DNA from 4 places in the Streptomyces sp. NPDC006208 genome. Region 2 is predicted to be linked to each of the others. Evidence: riboswitches for the same ligand, from Rfam matches in the RefSeq annotation. Region 2 holds a riboswitch; each other region holds the start of a gene.

Region 1 (7,505 bases), on a different contig from region 2:
CCGGCTCGGTTCCACACCTCATGCGGTGGGCCGTTGGCGGTCCCGCTTTGTGCAGTACCGGATCGCCGGCCTGGGTGACATGCCGCGTCCGGGCGGCCCCAGGACGGTGACGGACGAGCAAGTCGCCGCGGTGGTCACGAAGACACTGGAGTCCACACCGAAGAACGCAACACACTGGTCGACACGGTCGATGGCGAAGGAGACGGGCCTGTCGCAGTCGTCAGTGTCACGGATCTGGCGGGCGTTCGGCCTGCAGCCGCATCGGTCGGAGACCTTCAAACTGTCAACCGATCCGTACTTCGTCGACAAGGTCCACGACGTCGTGGGGCTCTACCTGGACCCGCCCGAGCGGGCGTTGGTGTTCTGCGTGGATGAGAAATCGCAGATCCAGGCCCTGGACAGGTCCCAGCCCGTGCTGCCGATGATGCCCGGGGTTCCCGAGCGGGCGACCCACGACTACGTCCGCGCCGGTACCACCACACTGTTCGCGGCACTGGAGGTCGCCACCGGCAAAGTCATCGGCTCCCTGCACCGCCGACACCGCGCCGAGGAGTTCAAGAAGTTCCTGGTCAAGCTCGACAAGGAAGTGCCCACCGGCCTGGATGTCCACCTGATCTGCGACAACTACGCCACCCACAAGACACCTGCCATCAAGAAGTGGCTGCTGGCACATCCCCGGTTCCACCTGCACTTCACACCGACGGGCTCATCCTGGCTCAACCTCGTCGAGCGATGGATAGCCGAACTCACCAACAAGCAGATACGACGAGGCGTCCACAGGTCCGTCCAAGCCCTGGAGAAGGACATCCGCAACTGGATCGCAGCCTGGAACACCGACCCGAAGCCCTACGTCTGGACCAAGACCGCCGACGAGATCCTCGAACGCCTCGCCTCATATCTGAACAGAATTCCTGACTCAGAAGACTAGGAGGGGGTACCGCCCCTGGGCGGTACCGGGGGAGTGGCCGCCGGCGGGGGCGGCGCGGAGCCGGCCGTCGGCGGCTGCCCCGGGGGCATGGGGGCGGGCGGCGGCACCTGAGGAACCGCGGGGGCGGTCGGAGCGGAAGCGTCAGGCACGTAGTAGGCGTACAGCCCTCCGTCCTCCGAACCGACGAAGACCTGCCCCTCCGCCAGGGTCGGCGACGAGGTCACACGGCCGTTCGTGGGCTCGCCCGTCCACAGGAGACTCAGGTCGGTTGCGTCGTATCCGGCGGCACAGTTTCCGGCGCCGACATAGACGACGTCGTGAGCCACGGCAGGCGAAGACGCCATCCCGGACGTACCCGGTGGGCCCACGCGTGTGTGCTGGACCGCGGTGCCCTGGTTCCCGACGTAGTAGAGGAACCCGTCGTTGGCGGTCACGTAGACGCGGTCGATGTGTGCGTGGGCCGTGTCTACGGCCGGAGAGCCCGTGACACGCCCGCCGGTCGGCACCTGCCACTTGGGGAGTCCCGTGGCGGGATCGAGTGCCGTCAGCGAGTTGCCGATGCCGATGTAGAGGGCTTCGTCGGTCACAGCCGGCGAGGAGAGGATGCTTTCCGCGCCGGGACTCTCATGTGTCCGGACCTCGGCGCCGGTGCTCGCGTCGACGGCAGCCACGACGCCTTGCTCGTCACCGATGTAGACCCTGTTGTCCTTCACGGCCGGCGAAGCCTGATAGCCGTTTCCGGCTCCTGCCTTGGGGTAGGTCCACCGGAGGTTTCCGGTTGCTGTATCGAAGGCGTAGAGACGCTTGTCCCCGCCTTCGGCCGCGGCGAATACGGTCGTGCCGTCCTCGGAGACGGCTGGGGACGAACGCCCGAACCCGTATGGCTTGGACCACAGTTGCTTTCCCGACGTGCTGACGGCGTAGAGGCTGCCGTCAGCGGATGTGAAGAAGACCTGGTCGCCACCACCGCGGGCGAGGCCATGACATCGCCGTTGGTGGGGAAGCGCCAGAGGAGTTTGCCGTGCACATCGACTGCGTTCAGGTGCATGTCGTGGGAACCGACGTAGGCGACCCGATCGACCACCGCCGGAGAGGAGGCGACGGTGTCCCCGGCGTCGAAGGGCCAGCCGGGCCGCAACTGCAGTTGCGGCACCTGTGACTTGTGCAGGGTGGTGAGGTGCTGGTTGAAGGCTGTGTGTGCCGAATCGAAGCGGAACATCGGCCACCCCTCGCTGCTCGCCCCGCCGCCCGCGCTCTCGCCACTGCCTTGGTCGAGGCCGCCGAGGGGCTGCTGAGCCACAGACCTTTCGGTCCGATGTGGTGTCACCGGATGGCCCGCGGGTGCGTGCGCCGACGCAAGTGCCGTGGCACTCCAGGCCGTTGCGGTGAGGAGCAGCGTTGTCGCCAGCGCCAGTGGCCGGCGCCACAGCCGTTCCGCCTTCTCTGCAATGGTCACCATGTGTTCTCTCCTTCGTCATCGGGCCAGGGAGCGCTACGCGGCATTCCGGTTCCTCTGCGGGAGCGGCGCACGTTCGACGGGATCAGCCAGGCGAAGCCGAAGTGCCGGAAGGTACGGATTCAGCCTTCTGCGCATTCCGGCGGGCAGGGAACCGGCGTCCCGAAGCAGCAACTCGGCGAGGTACGCGGCCAGCTCAGGAGGGAGATCGTTCTCGAGCCAGCTCCGGAAGGCCGCTACGGAGCTTCTGCGGATGGTCTCGCCTTCGGGGTCCTGCGCTGGGTCGGCCAGGGACGGTTCGACGTCCTCGATGCTCGCGGGACGCTGGAAGCCGTGAAGAACGTAGAACTCGCCGTTCTTCGGGCCTACCCGGGACGCCAGGCCGGCTCTCTCGCCCGGAGTGAGCATCCGCCCCAGACCCTGCACGGTCGACTCCTCCAGTGCGAGGAACTTCCTGCGCGCGCGGCGCTGGCCTCTCGAGAGCGGGTCCTCGGCCCGCGCGACGGCCGTGAACGCGCCCCGGATGCGGGCTTTCAGCAGTGCCGGCCAGACCTCGTACCGGGTCCAGTCGATCCTGAGGAACGCTTGGTAGAGCTCCCACATGACCTCGCTTCGCACCGCGTCGCGGTCAGCTTCAGCCGGAATGCCTGCCGCCAGGCGGTCGGCTGTCCGCCTCGCCCACGGCCAGAGGTGTTCCAGGAGCTCTTCCCGAAGTTTCTGAATCTCCTCTCCCGCTTCGGCGCGTGGTGCGAACTGCTTCAGTTCTGTCGTGATCCATCCCCTGTCGTAGGGGCTCACAGAACGGCGCCCCTCTTTCCTGCAGGCAGAATTTGCGGCCCGGTAATCGGGCCTCGCGGCACAGGGGAGCGGGGCCCGACAGGGCCGGCCGTCGGCGGAGAAGGAATCGGTCTTCGACTGCTGTGAAAACACAGCCTGCTGGCTGCACATGAACATCCTCCGATCAATGAGGACTCCGTCACGCAACCCAGCATTGGAGATCGGCCACGCAATGCGCTCGGGGAACTTTTTGGCTTCTGCCTGAAATTGCGATGATCCCTCGAACGACGCTTTTGGCGTATGCCTGATTCCGGCAGCGTCTGTCCGCCCGCCCGGCGATGCGCCGAGAAACGACTTCAGGCAACCGCGGCCGACCCGCGACCCACTGGAGGGATGGAGCCATCGGGGCCGGAGTTCACCGGCCCCGTCGTACGGCGCACCAAGGGGCTTTCGTTCCCGGACACGGCCGAGGAGGCTGCAATGGCTTGCTACGGAGCAGAAGCGCACGGAGAACGAGGCCGGGAGCGCCTCGACCGGAGCGGTCCCGCCCCCGTCGCCGCCTTCTGCAACCCGTTCAAGGACGGCATTCCTGAGGCGTTCGTCCTCACAGAGGACGAGGACGGGTGGGGGCACGTCCGGTATCTGTCCCAGGATCCGCCCGGGACCGGAAGATGGTTCCTCCGGGAGCTGCCGGGTCGGCCCTCTACGGCAACCGCGGTCGTGGTGACGGTCCAGGGGCTGACCGTCAGCGCGCACTGGACCGACGTGTCCGGCAACCTCTGGTGGGCGCCGCTCACACCGGGCGGCTTCGGCGATCGACCGGAAACGGCCGGGCGTCGAGGAGTTCCGGCGAACGGCGGCAAGCCGGCGGGCCGTTGGCCGACGGCAACCCGGCCCTGCCGGTGCCCGAGGGCGGCCGCGCGCCCACCAGTTGCGTCGGCCACCGGGAGATCGACGGTAAGGGCGTGGTCATCGCCCCCGCCGACGGCGGCCCCAAGAACCCGCCTGGTACCACAACTTGCGCGCCGACCCCTCCTGCCGGCCGCCGCCGCGACCCTTGCTTGCCGGGAATCGCCCGCCCACCCACAGGTCCGCGAGTACGGGCGGCCGCGAAGCCGCTGCTCGACGGGGTTCGGCCGGGGAACGGCGCCCGTGCGGAGACGCGAAGTCGCCGTCGTGGCAGGCGCCGCCACGACGGCGACTTCGCGTCCCTCCGGCCGGCTTCGGGTCAGCGGCCGGGCAATGACCTCGGAGTCCCGGACTTCATGAACACGGATCCTTCAGTGAGTCGAACCGCATTCCACCCAATTTCCTCCGGAATCGTAGCAGGCGAAGGGGGTGGCAATGTTTCCGGTGTCATTGGAAAGCTCTGCGACGATCTCATCTCCCTTCCAGATGGTGTACGTCTCCATAATCTGCCACACCCGGTAGATCTTGTTGAATGAGCTGGTGTTCACGATGCTTCGAGTCTCCGTAGAACTCACGGATTCCTTGAGGGTGATTGACTCACTCTGCCTGTAAGACTTTTCGAACGAGGCGTTGATCGTGGTGGTGATCGCCTCCCATCCGCCCTTCGCTTCCAAGCCCAGCTTCGTGATGAACTGGGTTTCCACGGTGGAGGAACGCTCGACACCGCTAATCGTCGCAATCGTCCAGCTCAGGCTCTCGTCCGGGGCGAGCGAGTACGACTGGCCGGAGAGGTTCCACCAGACCTCCCGGGTCACGGCCCCCTTTGAGTCGTGGGGGTTCTCCCCCTGCCCCACCAGGAAATTGTGTGCATCCGCTTCGGTCGGATACTTATTGGTCGCGGAGGCGCTGGGCGGGCCATCGCTCAGGACGCTCATATTGGGCACATAGTTGATTCTGGGGTCCCTGCGGGGGTTCACGTCGCCCGGCTGCGAGGCGGTGACGGTCAGGACGTCGATCAAGGCTCCCGAGTTGGCGGCCCTGACCAGCCAGGCGTCGTTGACCTTGCCTGAGTGCTCCTCCGTCTTGCCTCCGGGAGTCACCTTGTAACTCTTCCCGGAGAGCGAACCATCACGATTGATCAGGACGACCTGTATGGGAATCTGCAGATCGTTGTGGAACACCACTTTCTGCTCTGTCGTCGTGGGGTTGGGCTGGAAGGTGCCTTTCGCGTACTTCTTGAGATCCGCGAAACTGTCGGTAGCAGGCCGGCCGTGCAGTGAGTGCGGACCGCCTTCGGCCGCAGCCCTTGCCGTCGTCCCGAACCGGAACCAGCGCCCGGCCCGGCGGGCACTGTGCCCGTGCCGATGCCCGGACTGCCCGACCACGACGGACCCCACCTCGAGTTGGTGTTCCGCCTCACCGACCTCCGCCCGCCCCACCAGGGGCCGCCGGCATGTGCGGACGGTCCCGTGACGAACCGTTCGGAGTGACTCCGGACCGGCCAGCTTGTACAGAGCGCGCGAGAGCCTGCGGGGGCGTGTGTCGCCCGCGCCCGGGGGGGCGTGTGCCGCCGTTCGCCCCGGCCTGTCCGGCGCCCGGGCTTATGACGTGGAGCGTCCTTCTGCCATGATGTCCCGCGAAATAGGCGACGGCGGAACGAGGAAGCCGGTGTGAATCCGGCGCGGTCCCGCCACTGTGATCGGCGAGCGGATCCCGAACAGACCACTGCCCGGATGCGGGTGGGAAGGCCGGGACGAGCGTTGACCCGAGAGCCAGGAGACTCACGCGGTCGCCTCCTCGAAGTGACTGGGGCGGATTTCCCCGGAGAGGAGGGCTCGTCGGGATGCCCAGGAGACCATCGTCGGCCGGTGCGGTTCCGTGCCGGGTCGTGGTGTGCCGGGACTGTTGCTGTGGCAGTCCCAAGGTGACCGGGGTCGACCACGGGAAGCAGACCGCGCGTCTCGCCGAGGACGCGCCCGTCCGTGTCTCCGGCTGTCTCGACGTGTGCGACCAGGCGAACGTGATCGTCGTGCAGCCCTCGTCCGAGGGGCGCGCCGCGGGCGGCCGGGCGGCCTGGTTCGGCCTCGTCAACGACCCCGCCGCGACCGAGGACATCGCCGCCTGGGTACGGGCGGGCGGACCGGGCGTCGCCGCGCCACCGGACATCCTCGAGCTCTACGCCTTCACCCCGCCTCGGCGCGCCCGGTCCGTGCCGCTCCCCGACGCCGGCTGAGCCGCGGACGCCCCACCACCTTTCCCACGTCTGACCGAACGTCTTCCGACGACGAGTCTCTCGATTTTGACCAGCCTCCGGACCGCTGTCCGGACCGTTCAGGACCACCCCTGCGGTGAGAGGATCCACCACATGATGGGCAAGCGCCCGATATCCCTGCTGTCGGCCATGGCCGCGGCCCTACTGATATCCGGATGCGGCGGCACCGCAGCCCGGGACGACGCCTCGTCGGCGGACTCCACTGCCAAGGGGTTTCCGGTCACCGTGTCCAACTGCGGTGTGAAGACGACCTATCAGCGTCCCCCGCAGCGTTCGGTGTCGATGAACCAGCACGCGACCGAGGTCATGCTGGCACTGGGTCTGAAGAAGTCGATGGTGGGAACCGCCTATCTCGATGACAAGATCCTGCCGGAGTATCAGGAGGCCTACGACGGGATCAAGGTCCTGGCGAAGGAGTACCCCTCGTTCGAGACGCTGCTGACCGCCGAACCGGACTTCACCTACGGCGGTTTCGCCAGCACCTTCGACGAGAAGGAAGGGCGCAGCCGCGACGCACTCTCCAAGGCGGGGGTCAACTCCTATCTGAACATCGAGGAGTGCCCGTCCGGTCCGGTGACGATGGCCACGATGGACCAGGAGATCCGGAACGTGGCGAAGATCTTCGGCGTGCCGGACCGGGCGGAGCGGCAGTTGAAGAAGCTCCACGGCACGCTGGACAGGGTCGAGGGCAAGCTCGCCGGCGTCACCCCGGTGAAGATCTTCGTGTACGACAGCGGCGACAAGACCGCCTTCACCGCGGGCGGCGCGGGCATCGGCAACGAGATGATCAACCAGGCCGGCGGGGTGAACCTCTTCGCCGAGCTGGACAAGGCGTTCGGTGACGTGTCGTTCGAGCAGGTGGCCGAGCGCGCGCCCGAGGTGATCGTCATCTACGACTACGGCGACCAGTCCGTCGAGGACAAGAAGAAGTTCCTCCTCGCGAACCCGGCGCTGAAGGACGTACCCGCCATCAAGCACAAGCGGTTCGCGGTGCTGCCGTTGTCGTCCACGGTGCTGGGAGTCCGGGTGCCGTCCGGCGTGGAGTCCCTGGCCCGCCAGCTCCACCCGGACCGATTCAAGTGACCGACGCCACGGGCGTGTCGGAGGCGACGGAGGCGAAAGCGACGCCCGGGGCGACCGGCGCGACGAGTGAGCGGACGGCG
Region 2 (7,505 bases):
TCCAGCTGCGGCATCTGAGCCTGCGCCGGGGGCCACGGCATCGGCCGTGGCCCCCGGCATGCTCGTCCGTTCGATCAGAAGTCCTCGTCCAGATCCACTGAGCCCTCGACGGCGACCTGGTACGCCGACGGGCGGCGCTCGAAGAAGTTCGTCAGCTCCTGGACACCCTGCAGCTCCATGAAGGAGAACGGGTTCTGCGAGCCGTACACCGAGGCGAAGCCCAGCCGGGTGAGCCGCTGGTCGGCGACGCACTGGAGGTACTCACGCATCGATTCGGTGTTCATGCCCGGCAGGCCGTCACCGCACAGATCGCGGCCGAACTGGAGCTCCGCCTCGACGGCCTCCTTCAGCATGTCCTTGACCTGCTGCTCCAGTTCGTCGTCGAACAGCTCCGGCTCTTCCTTGCGGACGGTGTCCACGACTTCGAAGGCGAAGTTCATGTGCATCGTTTCATCCCGGAACACCCAGTTCGTCCCGGTTGCCAGACCGTGCAGCAGGCCCCGCGAGCGGAACCAGTACACGTACGCGAACGCGCCGTAGAAGAAGAGGCCCTCGATGCAGGCCGCGAAGCAGATCAGGTTCAGCAGGAAGCGGCGGCGGTCGGCCTTCGACTCCAGGCGGTCGATGCTCTCGACCGAGTCCATCCACTTGAAGCAGAACTCGGCCTTCTCCCGGATGGACGGGATGTTCTCGACCGCCGCGAAGGCCGCCGTGCGGTCGTCCGGGTCGGGGAGGTAGGTGTCGAGCAGCGTCAGATAGAACTGGACGTGCACGGCCTCCTCGAACAGCTGGCGCGACAGATACAGCCGCGCCTCCGGGGAGTTGATGTGCTTGTAGAGGGTGAGCACCAGGTTGTTCGCCACGATCGAGTCGCCCGTCGCGAAGAACGCGACCAGGCGGCCGATCATGTGCTGCTCGCCGGGGGAGAGCTTGGCGAGGTCGGCGACGTCGGAGTGGAGGTCGACCTCCTCCACGGTCCAGGTGTTCTTGATCGCGTCCCGGTACCGCTCGTAGAAGTCCGGGTAGCGCATCGGGCGGAGGGTGAGTTCGAAGCCCGGGTCGAGCAGGTTCTTCTCGGTCGGGGTGGTCATTACTGGCAGGCCTCGCAGGACTCAGGGTTCTCAAGGGAGCAGGCGATCGCATCGGCGTCGGGGGCCGCCTGCTGGACGGGGATGGTGGCAGGGACCGTGCCGGACGCGGCGCGCGCGATCCGGGTCGCGGGGCGTGAGCGCAGGTAGTACGTCGTCTTCAGGCCCTGCTTCCAGGCGTACGCGTACATCGAGCTGAGCTTGCCGATGGTGGGCGTCTCCAGGAACAGGTTCAGCGACTGGCTCTGGTCCAGGAACGGTGTCCGTGCCGCTGCCATGTCGATCAGGCCACGCTGCGGGATCTCCCATGCCGTGCGGTACAGGGCCCGTACCTCGGCCGGTACCCAGGTGAAGTCCTGCACCGAACCGTTGGAGTCGCGCAGGGCCTCGCGGGTCTGGGCGTCCCAGACGCCGAGCTGCTTGAGCTCCTCCACGAGGTAGGAGTTGACCTGCAGGAACTCGCCGCTGAGCGTCTCTCGCTTGAAGAGGTTGGAGACCTGCGGCTCGATGCACTCGTAGACGCCCGCGATCGAGGCGATCGTCGCGGTCGGGGCGATGGCGAGCAGGAGCGAGTTGCGCATGCCGACCGTGGCGATACGCTCCCGCAGCGCGTCCCACCGCTCAGGCCAGTTGAGCTCGACGCCGTAGTGGTCGGGGTGCAGTACGCCGCGTGCCGTACGGGTCTCGGACCACGCCGGCAGCGGGCCGTTGCGCTCGGCGAGGTCGCAGGAGGCCTCGTACGCCGCCAGCATGATCCGCTCGGCGATCTTCGTGGAGAGCGCCTTGGCCGCGGGCGAGTCGAACGGCAGCCGGAGCTTGAAGAAGACGTCCTGCAGGCCCATCGCGCCCAGGCCCACCGGCCGCCACTTGGCGTTGGAACGCCCGGCCTGCTCGGTCGGGTAGAAGTTGATGTCGACGACCCGGTCCAGGAAGGTCACGGCGGTGTGGACGGTCTCGTCGAGGCGCTGCCAGTCGAGGTCGCCGGACGGGAGGACGAACGAACCGAGGTTGACCGAGCCGAGGTTGCAGACAGCCGTCTCGCCGTCGTCCGTGACCTCGAGGATCTCGGTGCACAGGTTCGAGGAGTGGACGACCCGGCCCGGCTCGGCGGTCTGGTTGGCGGTGCGGTTGGACGCGTCCTTGAAGGTCATCCAGCCGTTGCCGGTCTGGGCGAGGGTGCGCATCATCCGGCCGTACAGGTCGCGTGCCGCGATGGTCTTGCGGGCCAGGCCCGCTGCCTCGGCCTTGCGGTAGGCGGTGTCGAACTCCTCGCCCCACAGGTCGACCAGCCCGGGTACGTCGGCGGGCGAGAACAGCGACCAGTCGGCGTCCGCCTCGACACGGCGCATGAACTCGTCGGGGACCCAGTGTGCGAGGTTCAGGTTGTGGGTACGCCGCGCGTCCTCACCGGTGTTGTCACGCAGCTCGAGGAACTCCTCGATGTCCGCGTGCCAGGTCTCGAGGTAGATGGCGGCAGCGCCCTTGCGCCGGCCGCCCTGGTTCACCGCGGCGACCGAGGCGTCGAGGGTCTTCAGGAACGGCACGATGCCGTTGGAGTGCCCGTTGGTGCCGCGGATGAGGGAACCGCGGGCGCGGATACGGGAGTACGAGAGCCCGATGCCGCCGGCGTGCTTGGAGAGGCGGGCGACCTGGTGGTACCGGTCGTAGATCGAGTCGAGCTCGTCGAGCGGCGAGTCCAGCAGATAGCAGGACGACATCTGCGGGTGACGGGTGCCGGAGTTGAAGAGCGTGGGGGAGGAGGGGAGGTAGTCGAGCCGGCTCATCAGGCCGTAGAGTGCGGCGACTTCGTCCAGGGCGCGGGCCCCCCTCTCGCCGTCGGACGCGGTGTCCTCGGCGAGCCCGGCGGCCACGCGCAGCATGAAGTGCTGCGGGGTCTCGATCACCTGACGGGTGATCGGGTGGCGCAGCAGATAGCGGCTGTAGAGGGTGCGCAGCCCGAAGTAGCCGAACCGGTCGTCGGCGCCCTGGTCGATCAGGGCGTCGAGGCGGGCCGTGTGCCGCGTCACGAACTCGGCCGTACGGTCGGCGATCAGGCCTTCGCGGTGCCCCACGGCGACCGATGCGGAGAAGCACACCGCGCCCTGCCCGGCGGCTTCTTCGGCGATCGTGCGGGTCAGCAGCCGGGCGGCGAGCCGGGAGTAGGCGGGGTCCTCGGAGATCAGTCCGGCGGCGGCGTCGGTGGCGAGGGAGCGCAGTTCGGCCTCGTCGGACCCGGCGTGCCGGCCGCGCAGCGCGGCGGCGGCGACCCTGCCGGGGTCGGTGTCGGGCAGGTCGGCCGTGAGCTCGGTCAGGAGCCGCAGGAGCGCGGTCCCGGGGCCGTCGGCCGTCTGCTCGACGGTGCCTGAGGCCGGATCGGCCGGCGCGATCGTCACGTGGTGCTCCCTCGCTCGGTTCCGGACCGGCGGGGGAGGGGAAGGCCGTGCGGCGTACGTGCCGCAGCGGGCAGCACCGTGCACGGCGTCCACCGGCCCAACCGCGAGACCCGGACGTCTTGGCACCCGGGTCGGTCGAACCGGATGCACCGTCGGCAGGTCCTCGGACTTGTGGGCGCGGCAAAGTGCACCACATCACACCGTTGCGGGACAGTTCCGGATTCGCACCGGATTCCCCTGCGGCGACAGCGAGCATGAGCATACATGTGGGGGCGGCCCGTTGCGTCACCCACCACATGTTGTGTCGGTGGGTAGGTTGTTGCCCGTTTTGCTCTCGTCGTGGACGAGAGCGGGCCGCCGGTTTCCCGGCGGCCCGCTGTTGGTTGGCGGTGGGTCGGTCAGTGACCGGCGCCCGCTGTGGCCGGCGGGAGTTCGACCTGGACGCCCGGGTCGCCCGCGTCCGCCGTGTAGTCGGACGGGCTGGTCTCGTCGACGCCGTCGGGGGCCTTGGCCGCCCGCAGGACGAAGGTGAGGACCACGGTGACGACGACGTTCAGCACGAACGCGGTGAGGCCGATGTAGCCGATCTCACCGATGCCGGGGATGACATCGGACGAGCCGCCGAAGTGCTTCTGGGCCGGGGTCGCGACGCCGTACGCGGTCCAGGTGCCGTAGACCATGCCGACCGCCCAGCCGGCGAGCAGCGCCCAGCGGTGGAACCAGCGGGTGAACAGACCGCCGACCAGGGCCGGGAAAGTCTGCAGGATCCATATGCCGCCCAGCAGCTGGAAGTTGATCGCGACGGTCTTGTCCATGGTCAGGACGAAGACCAGCGCGCCGACCTTCACCAGCAGCGAGACCAGCTTGGAGACCTTGGTCTCCTGCGCCGGGGTCGCATCGGGCTTGATGAAGTCCTTGTAGATGTTCCTGGTGAAGAGGTTGGCCGCGGCGATCGACATGATCGCCGCCGGTACGAGCGCGCCGATGCCGATGGCGGCGAAGGCCACACCGGCGAACCAGTCCGGGAACATGTTCTCGAACAGCTGCGGAATCGCCAGCTGGCCGTTGGCCACCTCCACGCCGGCGGCGATCGCCATGAAGCCGAGCAGCGCGAGCAGGCCCAGCATCAGGGAGTACAGCGGCAGGATCGTGGTGTTGCGGCGGATCACCTCGCGGCTGCGCGAGGACAGGGTCGCGGTGATCGAGTGCGGGTACATGAAGAGCGCGAGCGCCGAGCCGAGCGCCAGCGTGGCGTAACCCCACTGGCCCAGGTCGCCCGGTACCAGGGCACCGGTCGGCTTGCCGGTCGACTCGTTGATGGTCGCGAACTTCTCACCGGCACTGGCGAAGATCTCGTCGAAGCCGCCCAGTTTGATCGGGATGTAGATGATCGCCACCGCGATGACGATGTAGATCAGGGTGTCCTTGACGAAGGCGATGAGCGCGGGTGCACGCAGTCCGGAGGAGTACGTGTAGGCCGCGAGCACGCCGAACGCGATCAGCAGCGGCAGGTCCTTGACGAACCAGTTGGTGGTCTCGCCGCCGCCGACGCCCATGACGTCGAGCACCGCCTGGATACCGACGAGCTGCAGTGCGATGTACGGCATCGTCGCCAGAATGCCCGTGACGGCGACCGCAAGCGAGAGACCCTTCGAACCGAAGCGCCCGCGCACGAAGTCCGAGGTCGTCACATAGCCGTGCTTGTGCGACACCGACCACAGCCGCGGCAGGAAGGTGAAGATCAGCGGGTAGACGAGGATCGTGTACGGCACGGCGAAGAAGCCGGCCGCGCCGGCCGCGTAGATGGCCGCAGGGACGGCGACGAAGGTGTACGCGGTGTACAGGTCGCCGCCGAGCAGGAACCAGGTCACCCAGGTGCCGAACGACCGGCCGCCCAGGCCCCATTCGTCGAGGCTGTGCTCGTTCTCGGCCTTGCGCCAGCGCGAGGCCAGGAAACCCATGACCGTGACGGCCAGGAAGAAGAAGATGAAGACGCCGAGTGCGACGCCGTTCACGTCGTCCTTCACTGCGACGCACCTCCCTTGCGGGCGCGCTGGTCACGCTGCCACAGCTGGTACGCGACCATCGTCAGCGCGGTCGACAGCAGGACCCAGAACATCTGGTACCAGTAGAAGAACGGCATGCCGATGAACGTCGGTTCGACCTTCGCGTAGGAGCTCACCCAGAGCATGGCCACGAAGGGCGCGAGGAGGCAGAGGGCGATGACGACCCGCACCGGTGTGACGACGGGTTGCCTCGCTTCGGGCGCTTGTGGCGGTTCGGGCGCATCGGGCGCCTCGGGCACTGCGGACATCGTTGTCTCCGTCCCCTCGCTGATCAGCTGTACCTGTAACGCGCAGGGAAATGTAGGCGAGGGTTTTGAAGCGAGTCACCCCCTGTCCGTATATCGGTACGGCAACGACTGTGCCCAGGCTCCGGGCACGGCGGGGGAAACGCGACATAGCGCCGCAACGCTTGTTGCGGCGCCATGCGGTTGACGGCGGATCAGGCAGGTGCCGGGCCGCCCGGACCCCGGCAGGGTGTGTGGCCAAGGCCCGTGTTCGGTCATTCGGCCGCTGCAACCTCGCCACGCTGTGCCGGCCCGGGGGCGACCCCCGGACCCCCGGCAGAGGCGTGTGGCCAAGGCCCGCTTTCAGTCCTTCGGCCGCTGCAACCTCGCCACGAACTTGTAGCGGTCGCCGCGGTAGACCGAGCGCACCCATTCCACCGGCTCGCCCTGCGCGTCCAGCGAGTGGCGCGACAGCATCAGCATCGGCAGGCCCACGTCCGTGCCGAGGAGGCCGGCTTCGCGCGGGGTGGCCAGGGAGGTCTCGATCGTCTCCTCGGCCTCGGCCAGATGGACGTCGTACACCTCCGCCAGTGCCGTGTAGAGCGAGGTGTACTTCACCAGGCTGCGGCGCAGCGCCGGGAAGCGCTTTGCCGACAGATGCGTCGTCTCGATGGCCATCGGCTCGCCGCTGGCCAGACGCAGCCGCTCGATCCGCAGCACGCGTCCGCCGGTCGAGATGTCCAGCAGGCCGGCCAGCGTGTCGTCGGCCGTGACATATCCGATGTCGAGCAGCTGGGACGTGGGTTCCAGCCCCTGGGCGCGCATGTCCTCCGTGTACGAGGTGAGCTGCAGCGCCTGCGAGACCTTGGGCTTGGCCACGAAGGTGCCCTTGCCCTGGATGCGTTCCAGCCGGCCCTCGACGACCAGTTCCTGGAGCGCCTGGCGCACCGTGGTGCGCGAGGTGTCGAACTCGGCCGCCAGCGTGCGCTCGGGCGGCACCGGCGTGCCGGGCGGCAGCGTTTCCGTCATGTCGAGCAAGTGACGCTTGAGCCGGTAGTACTTGGGTACGCGCGCGGTCCGTGTCTGGGCACCGCTCTCGTTCTCGGTGCTGCCCCCGTCCGTGGTCATGGCCCGCCTTCCCGCCTGCTGCGCTCCTGCCGTCACCGGCTCCTCCGTCTGTAGCGGCTCACATGGTGGCATGGACCGGTCGCAGGTCGTCGCCCTCCCTCAGGTGTCGGTCCGATAACGGACACGACAGCCCTTCTTATACACCCTTGACACCCCTAAAGGTCTAGGCCAAGCTCCGGGTACTGGTCTAAACCACTAAAGACCAAGTCCCAGCCCCACGAGCAGTACTCGGCGTATTTCTCCGTAGGTCTTCGCGGTGGGCGGGGAGTTGCAGAATTCCCTGAGGAGGGTGGCGTGAAGCGCAAGCTCATCGCGGCGATCGGTGTCGCGGGCATGATGGTCAGCATTGCCGCGTGTGGCTCCGACAGCGAGAAGCCGGGGGACAAGGCCGGCGCCGAGGTCAAGGAGATCACGGTCTGGCTGACGGTCGACGCCCAGAACAACTGGCCCGAGCTCGTCAAGGCCGCGGATGACGCCGTGGTCAAGAAGCACCCCGGCCTCAAGGTCAAGCACGAGTACTACGGCTGGCCGGACAAGAACGCCAAGCTCGACGCCGTACTCGCCACGGACAAGGCTCCGGACGTGGTCGAGATGGGCAACACCGAG
Region 3 (7,505 bases), on a different contig from region 2:
ACTGAACGGCACCGGCGGCCCGGCCGTACTGATCGCCGGCACCGACACCGGGACCGCCGTCCGTGCGGCCCGGCCGTCACCCGCCGTCAGGGCAGGAAGGGACAATCTGTGACACTGTCATCCTCGACCGACCGACTGGCTTCGCTGCGCGCGGATCTCGAGCGGCGCAACCCCGCGGAGCCGGAATTCCATCAGGCAGCACGGGAAGTGCTTGAGAGCCTGGCACCGGTGTTCGCGGCGCGTCCCGAGTACGCGCAGCCAGGGCTCATCGAGCGGATCTGCGAACCCGAGCGGCAGATCATCTTCCGGGTGCCCTGGCAGGACGATCGCGGTGACGTGCACGTCAACCGGGGATTCAGGGTCGAGTTCAACAGCGCGCTCGGCCCGTACAAGGGCGGCCTGCGCTTCCACCCATCGGTGAATCTGGGGGTCGTGAAGTTCCTCGGCTTCGAGCAGATCTTCAAGAACGCCCTCACCGGGCTGGGTATCGGGGGCGGCAAGGGCGGCAGCGACTTCGATCCCCGCGGCCGGTCGGACGCCGAAGTCATGCGCTTCTGCCAGTCGTTCATGACCGAGCTGCACCGGCACATCGGCGAGCACACCGATGTCCCGGCCGGTGACATCGGCGTCGGCGGTCGCGAGATCGGCTATCTCTTCGGCCAGTACCGTCGCATCACCAACCGCTGGGAGGCGGGTGTCCTCACCGGCAAGGGCCAGGCATGGGGCGGCTCGGCGATCCGCACCCAGGCCACCGGCTACGGCAGCGTGCTGTTCGCCGCCGAGATGCTCCGAGGCCGCGGCGAGGACCTCCAGGGCCAGACGGCCGTGGTCTCCGGCTCCGGCAATGTCGCCATCTACACCATCGAGATGCTCGGCCGCCGCGGCGCCCACCCGCTGACGTGCTCCGACTCCGAGGGCTATGTCGTGGACGAGAAGGGCATCGACCTCGAACTGCTCAAGCAGGTCAAGGAAGTCGAGCGCGCACGCATCAGCGAGTACGCGCAACGCCGCGGCGCCTCCGCCCAGTACGTGCACGGCGGCCGTGTATGGGACGTGGCCGCGGACCTCGCGTTCCCGTCGGCGACCCAGAACGAACTCCACGAGCGGGACGCGCTCGCCCTTGTGCGCAACGGGGTCAAGGCCGTCGCCGAGGGCGCGAACATGCCGACGACCCCGGAAGCGGTGCGCACGCTGCAGGACGCGGGGGTGGCGTTCGGCCCGGGCAAGGCCGCCAACGCCGGCGGCGTCGCCGTCAGCGCTCTGGAGATGCGCCAGAACGCCGCCAGGGACTCCTGGACCCCCGAGCGCGTCGAGGCCGAACTGACCGGGATCATGGGCGACATCCACCGCATCTGCCACGAGACGGCGGAGCGTTACGGGGTGCCCGGGGACTATGTGACCGGGGCCAATATCGCGGGGTTCGAGCGGGTCGCCGACGCGATGCTCGCGCAGGGGCTGATCTGACCGGCTGATCCGGCGGGCTGTTCGGCCAATGCGATCAGGGGGCGATCAGGGCTTCGTCGGACAGGGCGGGCCCCCGTGCCGCGCGGGCATCCGCGCGGCACGGGAGATCACCCAGCGGCCGCGATCACACGGCGGACCGTGAGCGGCAGCACGCTCGCGGCCCGCGCGTGCCGGACCCTATGCCGAGGCGCTGTTACGGCGCTTGAACCACAGCGCTCCGCCCGCGCCCAGGACGGCCACGGCAGCGATCACACCGACGATGACACCCGTGGTGCCGCTGTCGCTCTCCTTGCCGGCCTTCGCCGGCTGCGACGCCGATGACGCAGGAGACTTCGCGGGCGCGCTCCCGTCCGAGGACGGCTTGCCGTCCGTGGCCGGGCTTGTGCTCGGGCTCGGCGTGATCGGCTTCGCGCCGCGTGCGGCAGGCTCCAGCTTGAGCAGCGGTGCCGGATTCTCCACTTGCTCACCGTCGCCCGGCACCTCGATCCACCGCGCGACCTTCCCGTCGCCGTATGTCTCGACGGTCTTGAACGCCAGGGACGTCGCATCCGGCAACTGTCGTACGACGACGCTGTACTCGGCGTCCGTACCAGTCTGGAGCGTGGTGCCGCCCACCGTGTAACCCTCCGCGGTGGGTGTCAGCTTCCATCCCTTCGGGGCGTCCTTGAGCGTGACCGCGTCCGGTGCGATGCCCTCGGGCAGGACGATCCGCAGCTCCTTGATGCCGGCGGTGTCCGACTCGGCCTCGGAGGTGAAGGTCAGGGTGACGTTCTCGGCGAGCGCACGGGCGTCGGAGGCGGTCACCCCGGCGTGCGCGGCCGCGGTCGTCGCCCCGGCGACGACGGTGACCAGCGCGGCGGCGCTGACCAGCCCGAGGCGGCTGACGGACCGGGAGATGCGTGATGTGTTCATGTGTGCGGGCTCTTTCGGGTGCGGCGCTGATCGGCGCGTGACGAGGGGGACGGCGACGGAACACCCCGCCCCCGGTGGCCCCCTGCGCACCACGACATGAACAAGCCGCGCCCGCAGCGGGACAGGGCGACGGGCGGCGGGCATCGGCACGGCCTGCCGACCCGTCCGGTCGGCAGGCCGCAGCGACAGCCGCCCCGCCGCGGCGGCCAGTGCGACGGCGGCGGCCTCGACCCATCGCCCCGCGGCATGCGGCAGCTCGGACAGCCGCCGGTCGGCGCGCTGCATCAGCACGGCGACGGACGCGGCCGCCACGACATGCGCCACGAGCATCAGCGAGACGCTGTGGTGGGTCGCGTACTCCTGGCCCGCAGCCCCATGGGCCCGGTGCGCCGGTACTGCACTCGCCCCGGAACTCATGGACAGACCGCGGTGCAGCACCAGTTGCGCGGCGAGCGTCGCCGCCAGCACCGGGGCCGGCCTACGGGCACGCCCCGCACCCGGCAGGGCGGCGAGGAACACCATGACCCCCGCCCCCAGCAGCCGCGGCCACAGCACCGGGTCCTTCGATCCCAGATGATGGCCCGCCGCGGCCAGCACCGTACTGATCACCGCGAAGAGCCCAGCCCGCAGCCACCGCTCGGCCTGTCCGCCGTCGGCGGGGCAGCGGCTCACGGAGGGTGCGCAGGAGCGGGTGGTCGCGGTCATGCCGCGCCCATCATCCACGTCCTCGCCGCCCCGCACCGCCACATCCCGGCAATACGTATTCGCAGGCCCGGGGACTCAAGGCGTCCCCGAGCGGGGTCACGCCGCTTCGCGTCGGCCCCGTTGCGGGTCCACCCCCGCCGCTGAGGGACCGGGTCGTTGCCGCGGCCGCTGTGGAGCGGGTGCGGAGCAGGAGACAGGGCGCTCGGCCCCCGTGGTGCACCCCCTGGCGTAGGCTGGCCGCGCAGCTGGTTCGCCCCTGCCCTCCAGGCAGGAGCGTCGCAAGAGGGAACCCGGTGAGAATCCGGGACTGCCCCGCAGCGGTATGTGGGAACGATCGCCGTCATACGCACTGGATCCGTCGTACGGGTCCGGGAAGCGACGGCCAGTAGGTGCCTCGCCCGACATGAGGCGCGCCCATGAGTCCGAAGACCTGCCACTGCCCGTGTGCGACGACGCGCACGGAGATCTCGGTGACCTCGTGGGCGGGTCGGCGGTACGGGTGGCACGGCTGCCCCGTTCCTTCGCGCGCCCTATGCGGCCCGGGGTCGTCCCACGACTCGCGAAGGAGAGTTCCGTGACCAGTTCCGTGACCAGTTCGGTGACACCCACCGTGTACGGCCACCCCCGGCAGGGCCCGAACCGGGAGCTGAAGAAGGCCGTCGAAGGCTACTGGAAGGGCCGGGTCTCGGCGCAGGACCTGCACCGCACCGCCGCCCGGCTGCGCAGCGCCAACTGGCAGCAACTCGCCGACGCCGGCCTCCACGAGGTCCCGACCGGTGACTTCTCGTACTACGACCATGTCCTGGACACCAGTGTGATGGTCGGTGCGATCCCGGTCCGCCATCGCGCTGCCGTCCAAAAGGACGCGCTGGACGGGTACTTCGCCATGGCCCGCGGTGCCCAGGACGTGCTGCCGCTCGAGATGACCAAGTGGTTCGACACCAACTACCACTACCTCGTTCCCGAACTCGGGCCGTACACCGTCTTCCGCGCCGACTCCGGCAAACAGGTCGGTGAGTTCACCGAGGCGCGCGCCCTGGGCCTGACCGCCCGGCCCGTGCTGCTCGGGCCCGTGACGTATCTGCTGCTGGCCAAGCCCGCGCCGGGCGTCGCTCCCGACTTCGAACCTCTCACGCTGCTGGACCGGCTGCTGCCCGTCTACGCACAGGTGCTCTCCGAACTGCGCGCATCGGGCGCGGAGTGGGTGCAGCTCGACGAGCCCGCTCTCGTGCAGGACCGCACCCCGGCCGAGCTGAACGCGGCCGCACGCGCCTACCGCGAGCTGGGCGCGCTCATGGAGCGGCCGAAGCTGCTCGTCGCCTCGTACTTCGACCGGCTGGGCGAGGCCCTTCCCGTCCTCGCGAAGGCACCCGTCGACGGGCTGGCCATGGACTTCACGGGGCCCGCCGCAGGCAACCTCGACGACCTCGCGGCGGTCGGCGGGCTGCCCGGCAAGCGGCTGGTCGCGGGTGTCGTCGACGGACGCAACATCTGGATCAACGACTTCGAGAAGTCACTGGCCACACTCGGCACCCTGCTCGCTCTCGCCGACCGGGTCGACGTCTCCGCCTCCTGCTCCCTGCTGCACGTGCCGCTCGATGTCACCACCGAACGGGACATCGACCCGCACATCGCCCGCTGGCTCGCCTTCGCCCGGCAGAAGACCACCGAGACCGTCATCCTCGCCCGCGGGCTCGCCCGGGGCACGGACGCCATTGCCGCGGAACTTGCCGCCAACCGTGCCGCCCTGGCTTCACGCGCCGCCTCGGCACTCACCCACGACCCCGCCGTACGGGCCCGAACGGCCGCGGTCACCGGCGCGGACGCCCGCCGCCCGCAGCCGTACCCGGAGCGGGCCGTGGCGCAGCGCACCCACCTCGGTCTGCCGCTGTTGCCGACGACCACCATCGGCTCCTTCCCGCAGACCGGCGAGCTGCGCGCCGCACGGGCGGAGTTGCGGGCCGGCCGGATCGGGCAGGATGCGTACGAGGGGCGCATCGAGGCGGAGATCCGCGAGGTGATCGCCTTCCAGGAGAAGGCCGGCATCGACGTCCTGGTGCACGGCGAGCCCGAACGCAACGACATGGTCCAGTACTTCGCCGAGCAGCTCACCGGCTACCTCGCCACCCGGCACGGCTGGGTCCAGTCGTACGGCACCCGCTACGTCCGCCCGCCGATCCTCGCCGGTGACATCTCCCGCCCCGAGCCGATGACCCTGCGCTGGACGCGCTACGCCCAGTCGCTCACCGACCGCCCGGTCAAGGGCATGCTCACCGGCCCGGTCACCATGCTCGCCTGGTCCTTCGTCCGCGACGACCAGCCGCTCGGTGAGACCGCCCGCCAGGTCGCGCTGGCCCTGAGGGACGAGGTGAACGACCTCGAGGAGGCCGGCACATCGGTGATCCAGGTGGACGAGCCCGCCCTGCGCGAGACCCTGCCGCTGCGCAGCTCCGGCCGCGCCGCGTACCTGGCGTGGGCGACGGAGGCGTTCCGCCTGACCACCAGTGGCGTGCGTCCTGGGACCCAGATCCACACCCACATGTGCTATGCCGAGTTCGGCGACATCCTCCGGGCCATCGACGACCTCGATGCCGACGTCATCAGCCTGGAGGCAGCCCGCTCCCATATGCAGGTCGCCGACGAACTGGCCACGGCGGGGTACCCCCGCGAGGTCGGCCCCGGCGTGTACGACATCCACTCCCCGCGCGTCCCCGGTGTGGACGAGGCAGCCGACCTCCTGCACAAGGGCCTCCTGGCGATCCCGGCAGAGCGGTTGTGGGTGAACCCGGACTGCGGCCTGAAGACCCGCGGATGGCCGGAGACCAGGCAGTCGCTGGAGAACCTGGTCGCGGCGGCTCGCCGGGTGCGCACGGAGGTGGACGCGACAGGGGCATGACCCGTTAGCCGTTCGCCGGCCGGAGCCGGGTGTGCGCGGCACCGGCCCAGGGCATTGCGACCCGGGGGCCGTGAACGGCGGTGCGAGCAACTGGAGTCGGCGAGTGCGTGGCGCGCGGGCGCCGGCCGGCGGGGACCAGGCGGCAGGCGTGACCGCCTGGTCAACGGCCGATGGCCGACGGTCGCCGGAGCACTCGCCGGCGTTCCCCTGGGCTGCGGCGTACGGGAGCCGCGCGCGGGCCGCGTGCGGCGTTCCGGGTCCTGGCCCGTGGGCCCCGTGGTCCCCCGTCCCGGGGGCCACGGACCAGGGACCGCCCCGGGGCAGAAGCAACCCCCGGCCCCGCGCCCCGCGACATTGGGAGCGCTCCCGGTCCTACCGAATCAGACGTGGTGTCAACTTCCCCCTGTCGCCCCACGGTTCACGCCGTGCCCCGGCGGATCAGTTCCGTCCGCAGCACCACATTGCGCCACGCCGCTCCCGGGTCGGCCATCTGCTCGATCAGGACACCGGCCATCGTCCGGCCCATCTCCTCGACCGGCTGACGGACCGTCGTGAGCTGGGGGTCGGTGTGCTGGGCGAGCGGTGAGTCGTCGAACCCGATGACCGCCACATCGTCCGGCACCCGGCGTCCGGCCGCGCGCAGTGCGTGCAGCGCGCCCGCCGCCATCACGTCGGAGGCAGCGAAGACCGCGTCCAGGTCACCGTGGCGGCGCAGGAGTTCCGTCATGGCGTGGCGGCCGCTCTCCTCGGTGAAGTCGCCGGCGGCGACCCACGAGGGGTCGAAGTCCGGGCAGGAGGTGCGCACCGCCTCCTCGTAGCCGCGCAGCCGGCACTGGGCCACGTACATGTCGCCGGGGCCGGTGATCGTGACGATCTTGCGGCGCCCGATCGCGGACAGGTGCCGCACCGCGAGCCGCGCGCCGCCCGCGTTGTCGGAGTCGACGTACGAGACCGTCTCGTCGCCGCCGCGGCGGCCGTTGAGGACGGTCGGCATGTCCATCTCGGAGAGCAGGTCGGGCAGCGGGTCGCTGCGGTGCACCGAGACCAGCAGTACGCCGTCGATGCGCCTGGCCCTGGCGTACTGCAGGAACCGGGTGCGTTCCCGCTCCGACCGCACCAAGGTCAGCAGGAGCTGCAGTTCGGTGTCGGCGAGCCCGATGCCGACACCATGGATGATCTCGGAGAAGTACGGCTCGGTGAAGAAGCGCTTCTCGGTCTCGGGGACCACCAGCGCCACCGCGTCGGTACGGCTGCCGGCAAGCGCGCGAGCGGCATGGTTGGGTACATAGCCCAGCTCGACGATGGCCTGCTCGACGGCGTGGCGCGTGGAGTCCCGCACCCCCGGCGACTTGTTGATCACCCGTGACACGGTGCCCCGCCCGACCCCGGCCAGTGCGGCCACCTGCTCGAGCGTGGGCTGGCTCGGGCGCCCCCGTGCTGCCATGCGTGACCTCCGTTGAGGGATGGTGCCGTTCTGTCGATTCTCTCCGCAAAGACGCGCTCGGGGGAGTCGGGAGCGCTCCCATTA
Region 4 (7,505 bases), on a different contig from region 2:
GCGGCAGCGCACTCGGCGCCGACGGTGTCCGCGTAGAGCAGGTCCCGCGGCTCCTGCGGCACGAGCCCGACCTGCCGGATCAGCTCGCGGGGCGCCGTCCGGTGGGGCGTGCGGCCGCCGACGGTCACGCTGCCGGAGGTGGGCTCGACCATGCCGACGAGGGAGGAGAGCAGGGTGGACTTCCCGGCCCCGTTGCGGCCCATGAGGGCGATGGTCTCGCCGGGGGCAACGGTGAGGGTCACGTCACGGAGGGCCTCGATGCGGGCCCGGCGGACGGCGAGGCGGGTGACGGTGGCGATCCGGTCGCCGACCGGACCGCTCGTTTCCGGCGACTGCGCGTCGATCGCGGGTGCGGCGTCATGCGAGCCCGCCCGCCGCTTGAAGAGCCACCCCGAGCGCGCCCGGGCACGCGTGGACGTCCTCCCGAGGGCGGGAGCCGGGGCCACGGTCGACGTGCCGACGGCCGGCGCAGCCGCTGCCTGCGTGCCGTCGGCCGGAAGGGCAGGGGCCTGGGCCGTGGCCCCCGAAGGCACGGCCCCCGGCGTGACCTCTCCCGGAGCGACGCCCTCCAAGCGCTCCCTCAGCGCACCCGCGCTGCGCCGCGCGTCCCGCACCGACAGCGGCAGCGGATCCCACCCCGCCAGCCTGCCCAGCGCCACCACCGGCGGATGGACCGGCGACTGCGCCATGATCTCCGTCGGGGCGCCGGTCACCGGGGGCAGGCCCGGGCCTGGGAGCAGCACCACCCGGTCCGCGTACTGCACCACTCGTTCCAGGCGGTGCTCGGCCATCAGCACCGTCGTGCCGAGGTCGTGGACCAGGCGCTGGAGCACCGCCAGCACCTCCTCCGCCGCAGCGGGGTCCAACGCGGACGTCGGCTCGTCGAGGACGAGCACCTTGGGGTGCGGGGTCAGCACCGAGCCGATCGCGACCCGTTGCTGCTGGCCGCCGGAGAGCGTCGCGATCGGGCGGTCGCGCAGGTCGGCCAGGCCCAGCAGGTCCAGGGTCTCCTCGACCCGTCGGCGCATCACGTCCGGGGCGAGGCCCAGCGACTCCATGCCGTACGCGAGCTCGTCCTCGACCGTGTCGGTGACGAAGTGCGCGAGCGGGTCCTGGCCCACCGTGCCGACGAGGTCGGCGAGTTCGCGGGGCTTGTGGGTGCGGGTGTCGCGGCCGTCGACCGTGACCCGGCCGCGCAGCGTGCCGCCCGTGAAATGCGGGACCAGTCCGGAGACGGCCCCCAGCAGAGTCGACTTGCCGACTCCCGACGGTCCGACGAGCAGCACCAACTCGCCCTCGGGCACGGTCAGATCGACGCCGCTGATCGTGGGCACGCCGGCGTCGCGGTACGTCACCGACACATCGTCGAAGCGGATCACGGGGTCGACTCCTTGGGTCCTGCGGGAGCGGTGGGTACGGGGGCGACGAACGCCGGCAGCAGGCCGATCAGCACGGACAGCGCGGGCCACAGCGGCAGCGTCGGCGCGGTGAGCGGTACGACGCCGGGGTGCAGCGCCTGCGGGTCCTGGACGTTTGCCTGGATCATCAGGGCCGCGACCGCCATGCCGGAGGCGGCGACCAGCCAGGACCGTACACCCCACCGGTCGGGTCGGTAGCGGGTGCGCACGGAGCGGCGGCCGCCGAGCCACAGGCCCGCGACGGCGGCGAGGAGCCCGGTGATCAGCAGCGGCACCCCGTAGGCGGCGCCCGCCGCTGCGAGCAGTCCGTACGAGCCCGCGCACACGCCGAGCAGCCCGCCGAGAGTGAGGACGGTGGTGGTGCGGCGTACGGCGGGCGGGACCTCGGCGGTGCGCCCGTAGCCGCGCGCGTCCATCGACGCGGCGACCGCGACCGACCGCTCCAGCGCGCCTTCCAGCACCGGCAGGGCGATCTGGGCGACGGCCCTGACGCCTCCGGTGGGGCGGCCGCGCAGCCGGCGTGCGGTGCGCAGCCGGAAGACGTCGGCGACCAGGTTGGGCGCGAAGGTCATGGCGACGACAACGGCGACGCCGGCCTCGTACAGCGCGCCGGGAAGGGACTTGAGCAGCCGGGCGGGGTTGGCGAGGGCGTTCGCGGCGCCGACGCAGATGAGGAGAGTGGCGAGCTTGGCCCCGTCGTACAGCGCGAACACCAGCTGCTCCGCGTGCACGCGCCCGCCGATCCGTACGCCCTGAGCCCAGTCGGGCAAGGGCACTTCGGGCAGCGTGAACATGACGTGCGTACCGGGGATGGGGGAGCCGAGCGCGACGGAGAAGACCACGCGGACGGCGATGACGAACAGCCCGAGCTTGACGAACGCACCGTAGGACCGGGCCCAGGGCGCGTCGGTGCGGCGGGCCGCCACGACGTACCCGGCGACGCCGACGAGCAGCCCGAGCAGGAGCGGATTCGTGGTCCGTGACGCGCCCACGGCAAGCCCGAGCGCCCACACCCACCAGGCCCCGGCATGCAGGGCGTTGCTGCGAGCGGCCTCGGGCGCGCGCAGCCGGCGGAGGAGGCGGCCGCCCGGGTCGCCGCCGACCCCGGTCCCGCCAGAGGAGGAGCGGCTCGTGCCTGTGCGCCGCGCGCGCCCGGCCGAGCTGTCGGCCGCGGGCGGACACCCGTCCGCGACGCGCCCGCCGGCGGAAACAGCCTCGCGCTGTGCGGCCCCGGGCGACGGGCCGTGCCCGGCGGCCGGGCCGGATGCCGGGCCGCCGACAGCGGCGCGCGGCGCCTGGGAACCGTGCTGCCGACGCTGCGCGCCCGATGTGCCGTCCGGCAGGGTCTCGGAGCGGCGGCGGTCGGCCGGCGCGGAGGCGTTGCCCGGCACGGGCTGCACCTCGCGTGGCGGCGCGGACTCGTCCGCTTGCGCACCGGACATGCCGCGAGCCGAAGCATTGCCCGGCACGGGCTCGCGGCGGGCCTCCGCCTCCGGTGAGGAGGCGGCGTCCGACGTGGGCTGCGTGGCGGCCGGGCCGGACGGGTCGTGCGGCCTTGGGGCAGGCGCAGGCGTCATGGGGTGCGCCGGCGGCGGGACTGCCACAGCGCCGCCACGCCCAGACCCAGTACCGCCGCGATGCCCGCCACCACACCGAGTGACGGGCCGCCGCCCGAGCTGTCCTTCGCGTCCCGCGACGGGCTCTCCTGCGCCGAGACCTGCTCGCCGCAGCCCGACTTCGGGTAGCCCGAGATCGCGCACAGCAGGGCCTGGCTGTTGTAGCGCAGCGGTTTCGCCACTGCCGCGAGCGCCTCCGCGCTCGTCGCGCCTTCCGCGACCTGCGCGCACGCCGTGCGCAGCGCGGGCGGGGCCTCGCTCTGAGGGGCGTCGCCCGCCGTGCCGGGGTCGATGACGAGCGCGATCCGCTTCCTGCCGTCCTTCGCCGGCGTCTTCGCGCATATCGCCGCGAAGTCCGGGCCCCGGCGCGGCTGCGCCGAGTCCCCGCTGTCCTCGCTCACCGAGAACCGGAACCCGTTCACGGACCCGTCGGCGGGCCGCGCCGTGGCCGGGCCCTCGGTGGCGTACGTCCACTTCGCCCCGCTGCTCTGCCAGAACGACCAGTAGCGGTAGCCGGCCGCCTGCGCGGGCGCCGCGCTCAGCACCGTGAGGACGGTGCCGAGCACGAACGCCAGGAAACGCGTGCGCATCACTGCCGCGGCTTCCTGCGGCCGCTGATCAGGAAGCCGGCGCCGACGCTGGCGACGAAGATCGCACCCACGATCCACCACATGGACAGGGACTCGGACTCCTCGTCCTTCTTCTCGTCACGCGAGGAGGGGGCGGGCGAGGGCGACGCCTTCTTCGGCGCGGGGCCCGTCGCGTTGAGCGCGGTCACCAGGTTCTGGCCGCCGAAGTCGGCCGGGTCCGCGCCGGCCGCGTGGGCCGCGAGGATCAGCTGGGCATAGGCGGCGGGGCCGCTCTCCTTGGCCCAGGCGGCCGCGTTCTGCTCCAGCCACGTCAGCGGCTTCTTCGCCTGCTCGGTCAGGCCCTGAGCGGTCAGTGCGACGACCGCGTCCGCCGTGTTCCCGAAGTCCGGCTTGGGCGCCGAGTCCTCGGCGCCCGGCATCGGCGGAGTGTTGAAGTACCCGGTCTTGGCAAGCCCGTTCGCGAGGTACGCCGCGCCGTTGTGGGCCGCCCCCTCGATCGTCGTCGCCTTCTCGCAGGCCGTGCCCTTGCCGTCCTTCGAGCCCGCCGTCACGACGAGGCCCTTGCCGTGCGCGCCGAGCACCGCGGCAGCGGTGGAGTCGGCGACGATGCCGGGGCTCTTGACCTGGTACACGAACGCCCCGCCGTCCTTGCCGCCGCACGGCTTGGCGAACGTCAGGAGCGCGTCGTACGGAGTCCTGCCGTCCTTCGACGTCACGTCGGCCGGCTGGTGACCGGCCGCGGCGAGCGCGCCGATGACGATGGAGGTGGAGTTCGCGTCGGAGGCCCCGCCCGGGTTGTAGCCCCAGCCGCCGTCCTTGTTCTGTACGGACTTCAGCCAGCCGACCGTCTTGTCCACGGCGGCGTCCTGCCCGCCGAGCGCGGCGAGTGCCTGCACGGCGGCGGCGCTCGCGTTGGTGTCCAGCGGAAGCTTGGCGTCGCACGCCTTCGCCGCGTCGGCGCGGTACGAGGGGAAGCCGCCGTCCGCGCACTGCTGCCCGGTCAGCCAGTCCACGGCCGCCTCGGCGGGCACGAAACCGGCCGTGTCCTGGGCGAGCAGCGCCAGCGACTGCCGCCAGACACCGTCATACGTCGGGTCGCCCGTGCCGTACAGGCCGGACGGCAGCGCCGCGGACGGGGTGGGGCTCGGCGCGGCGAAGGCGGCCGGTACCACGGCCAGTCCGAGCGCGGCGGAGACGGCGAGTGCTGCTGCGCAGCGGCGAACGGTGGTCATGGCGGGTGGTGCCTCTCCTGCTTCAGGGCCGGGCGCAGGCACACTGAGGCACCAGGCTCGGCTCCGTATCCCTCGACGGTGCCGGCCACCGGGCGGGTCCCGGTGAGCACGAGCCGGTCACGAACGCGTACGAGGCATTCCGACTCGCCGCCGGTGACGGCGGCTCACGGTTGCGGGTCAGTGCCGGATTTGCACCGGCTTCCCCCCGTACGGGCATGATGACGACATGCTTACTGTACCGGCCGGTCACCGGGCGGCGGCGGGGCGCAGGTCACAGGGCAAGGTCACGGTTCGGACGCCACGTACAGGGCGGGTGCGCTGCCCGGCACCACCTCCGCGCGGCCGAGCTTCACGAGCCTGCGCAGATGGGCCTCCGCCTCCGAGACCGCGATGTTGCGCGAGCCGTAGGGGATCTCGTCCCAGGGGCGGTTCCACTCCATCCGCTCGGCGACCTGCCACGGGGTGAGCGGCTGCGCCAGCAGGGCGAGCAGGCCGGCCAGGCGCTCCTCGTGGTGGACGAGCAGCTCCCTGACCCGGCCGGTCGCATCGGTGAAGGCGTGCTGGTGCGCGGGGAGCACCTCGGCGGGGGCGAGGCGGCCGATGCGCTCCAGGGAGTCGAGGTAGTCGCCGAGCGGGTCGGTGACCGTGGCGTCGTCCGGGTCCTCGTACAGGCCGATGTGCGGGGTGATCTCGGGGAGGAGATGGTCGCCGGAGAACAGCCGGCCGTTGCCCGCGAGCCGGGCGGGATGGGTCTCCTCGAGGTGCAGGCAGACATGGCCGGGGGTGTGGCCGGGGGTCCATACGGCGCGCAGCCTGCGGCCCGCGAGGTCGAGCAGCTCGCCGGGGACGATCTCCCGGTCGGGAAGCGCCGCGCGCAGCCCGGGGAGGCTGCCCGTGTGCCCGGCGGCGCGGGCGGCGTGCAGCGGGGCGGTGTGCTCCTCGGGGGCGCCGGCCCGGGTGAGCTTGTCGGCCAGGTAGTCGAGCCACAGCCCCGGCTCGGCCTCCCGGGTGCGGCGTACCACCATGGCGTCGGCGGCGTGCATCGCGATCCAGGCGCCGGACGCCTCGCGGACCTGTCCGGACAGGCCGTGGTGGTCGGGGTGGTGGTGGGTGACGACGACGCCGTGGACCTCGGCGACCGAGGTGCCGCACGCGGTCAGGCCGGCGGTGAGGGTGTCCCAGGACGCGGGGTCGTCCCAGCCGGTGTCGATGAGGACGGGACCGCGGTCGGTGTCGAGCAGATGGACCAGGGTGTGCCCGAGGGGGTTGTCCGGAATGGGTACCCGGAGGGAGCGCACCCCACCGCCGTGGTCGGTCACGTGGGGGTCGGTCGCCCGGGTGGTGGAGGGACGGCCTTCCGGCGCGCTCGTCCGTTCGCCTCTCGGCTCGTGTCCCGCTTCGTCCTTCGTCGACGGCACGCTCGTTGCCCCCTGTGGTCACGTGGAACTGATGCACCGTCAGGATGGCGTGCAAGGACGCTGCAGGGAAGCCCTTGCGGAAATGTCCGCAAGGGGCGAACGGGCTCCGGTCGGCCTGCCGCGGGCTCCGTCGAAGCTCCACCGTTCGGGTCCTCGGCCCGCACCGACCGGGAACCCGCGCACAGTTCCCCGTCGGTGACGCCCGGGCGCCCCGCCGGTGACGCCGGGTCACTCGCTGTCCGCCTCCGCCAGCGAAGCCCGTAACTGCTCCTGCAGCTCCGGGTGTTCTGCCGCTCGCTCCAGGGCCAGTGCCGCCCGGAACTCCCGTCGTGCCCGTGCCCGCGCTCCTGCCGCCGCGTACGACCGACCCAGGCGGCGGCGGATCTCCATCTCGAGTCGCGTGCGGTGCGGCTCCGAGCGCCGCGAGATGCCCGCGTGCAGCGCCAGCGCCTGGCGATGGCGGCGTTCCGCCTCCGCAAGGTCGTCCGTGACCGACCCCAGCCGTGTCAGCGTCAACGCCAGCAACAGCGGGTCGCCGGCCTCGCGCAGCAGTTCCTCACCCCGCAGCAGCACCGCCCGCGCCTCCCCCCGTTCGCCGAGCGCCTCATGACCGTCCGCAAGGGAGAGCAGGCGCTGGCTGATCGGTATCGGGCGGCCGTTGCGCTCCGCCGCGGCGAGCGCCGCCCGCGCGTCGGCAAACGCTGTGTGCACCTCCCCCCGCATGAACCGGCTCATCGACCGCATCGCCAGCGCCAGCGACACCCCCCACTCGTCGTCGGCCCGTTCCAGGACCGGCAGCACCTCGTCGATGGTGGCCGCCACCGCGTCGTACCGCCCCGGCAGGAAGTCCTGGATGGCCAGACCGAGCAGAGGCTGGGCCGCCAATGTCTCGACGCCGCTCTCGCGGGCGCACTTCAGCGCCTGCCGGAACCAGTCGCCCCCCTGCGCGGTCCGGCCCTGTTGGTAGTCCAGCAGCCCGAGCGACGCCGTCACCAGGACCCGCAGCGCAGGGTCCCCGACGCGCTCCGCGGCCTCCAGCGCCGTGGTCAGCGCCGCACGTCCCTCGTCGTAGCGGTCGTGGTGGAGGAAGTAGTCCCGCAGCGCCACACCCAGCTGTGTCGCCAGGACGTCCTCGCCGTGCGCCGCCGCATACCCCGGCACGTCCGCCAGGTCCGGCCCCGCCTCGTCGAGCCATCGCGCCGCGTCCCGCGCGGAGTCGAACCGCTGCGGA

The links. A riboswitch is a leader RNA that binds a small molecule or an ion and turns the genes downstream of it on or off. The one in region 2 is predicted to bind cobalamin.
Region 1: linked by a shared signal. The riboswitch ahead of ABZ208_RS27600 ((2Fe-2S) ferredoxin domain-containing protein) and the one ahead of ABZ208_RS16365 (ribonucleoside-diphosphate reductase subunit alpha) in region 2 are both predicted to bind cobalamin.
Region 3: linked by a shared signal. The riboswitch ahead of metE (5-methyltetrahydropteroyltriglutamate--homocysteine S-methyltransferase) and the one ahead of ABZ208_RS16365 (ribonucleoside-diphosphate reductase subunit alpha) in region 2 are both predicted to bind cobalamin.
Region 4: linked by a shared signal. The riboswitch ahead of ABZ208_RS14315 (prenyltransferase/squalene oxidase repeat-containing protein) and the one ahead of ABZ208_RS16365 (ribonucleoside-diphosphate reductase subunit alpha) in region 2 are both predicted to bind cobalamin.

What each region holds. Positions count from the first base shown of each region.
Region 1 covers NZ_JBEXSW010000038.1:12,208-19,712, forward strand. The annotation lists gene ABZ208_RS27575 (IS630 family transposase) at 1-928, shown strand, start outside; gene ABZ208_RS27580 (PQQ-binding-like beta-propeller repeat protein) at 925-2,055, opposite strand; partial or broken gene ABZ208_RS27585 (hypothetical protein) at 1,965-2,387, opposite strand; gene ABZ208_RS27590 (hypothetical protein) at 2,421-3,182, opposite strand; gene ABZ208_RS27595 (hypothetical protein) at 4,442-5,455, opposite strand; cobalamin riboswitch at 5,683-5,874, shown strand; gene ABZ208_RS27600 ((2Fe-2S) ferredoxin domain-containing protein) at 5,914-6,303, shown strand; gene ABZ208_RS27605 (ABC transporter substrate-binding protein) at 6,436-7,425, shown strand.
Region 2 covers NZ_JBEXSW010000017.1:107,785-115,289, forward strand. The annotation lists gene ABZ208_RS16355 (D-Ala-D-Ala carboxypeptidase family metallohydrolase) at 1-18, shown strand, start outside; gene ABZ208_RS16360 (ribonucleotide-diphosphate reductase subunit beta) at 75-1,091, opposite strand; gene ABZ208_RS16365 (ribonucleoside-diphosphate reductase subunit alpha) at 1,091-3,481, opposite strand; cobalamin riboswitch at 3,618-3,750, opposite strand; gene mctP (monocarboxylate uptake permease MctP) at 3,880-5,508, opposite strand; gene ABZ208_RS16375 (DUF3311 domain-containing protein) at 5,505-5,795, opposite strand; gene ABZ208_RS16380 (GntR family transcriptional regulator) at 6,135-6,899, opposite strand; gene ABZ208_RS16385 (extracellular solute-binding protein) at 7,194-7,505, shown strand, end outside.
Region 3 covers NZ_JBEXSW010000013.1:54,964-62,468, reverse strand. The annotation lists gene ABZ208_RS12820 (hypothetical protein) at 1-112, shown strand, start outside; gene gdhA (NADP-specific glutamate dehydrogenase) at 109-1,464, shown strand; gene ABZ208_RS12810 (DUF1775 domain-containing protein) at 1,642-3,081, opposite strand; cobalamin riboswitch at 3,311-3,534, shown strand; gene metE (5-methyltetrahydropteroyltriglutamate--homocysteine S-methyltransferase) at 3,614-5,977, shown strand; gene ABZ208_RS12800 (LacI family DNA-binding transcriptional regulator) at 6,396-7,421, opposite strand.
Region 4 covers NZ_JBEXSW010000014.1:157,749-165,253, reverse strand. The annotation lists gene ABZ208_RS14330 (ATP-binding cassette domain-containing protein) at 1-1,379, opposite strand, end outside; gene ABZ208_RS14325 (energy-coupling factor transporter transmembrane component T) at 1,376-2,485, opposite strand; gene ABZ208_RS14320 (SCO2322 family protein) at 2,992-3,624, opposite strand; gene ABZ208_RS14315 (prenyltransferase/squalene oxidase repeat-containing protein) at 3,624-4,856, opposite strand; cobalamin riboswitch at 4,968-5,089, opposite strand; gene ABZ208_RS14310 (MBL fold metallo-hydrolase) at 5,141-6,175, opposite strand; gene ABZ208_RS14305 (BTAD domain-containing putative transcriptional regulator) at 6,503-7,505, opposite strand, start outside.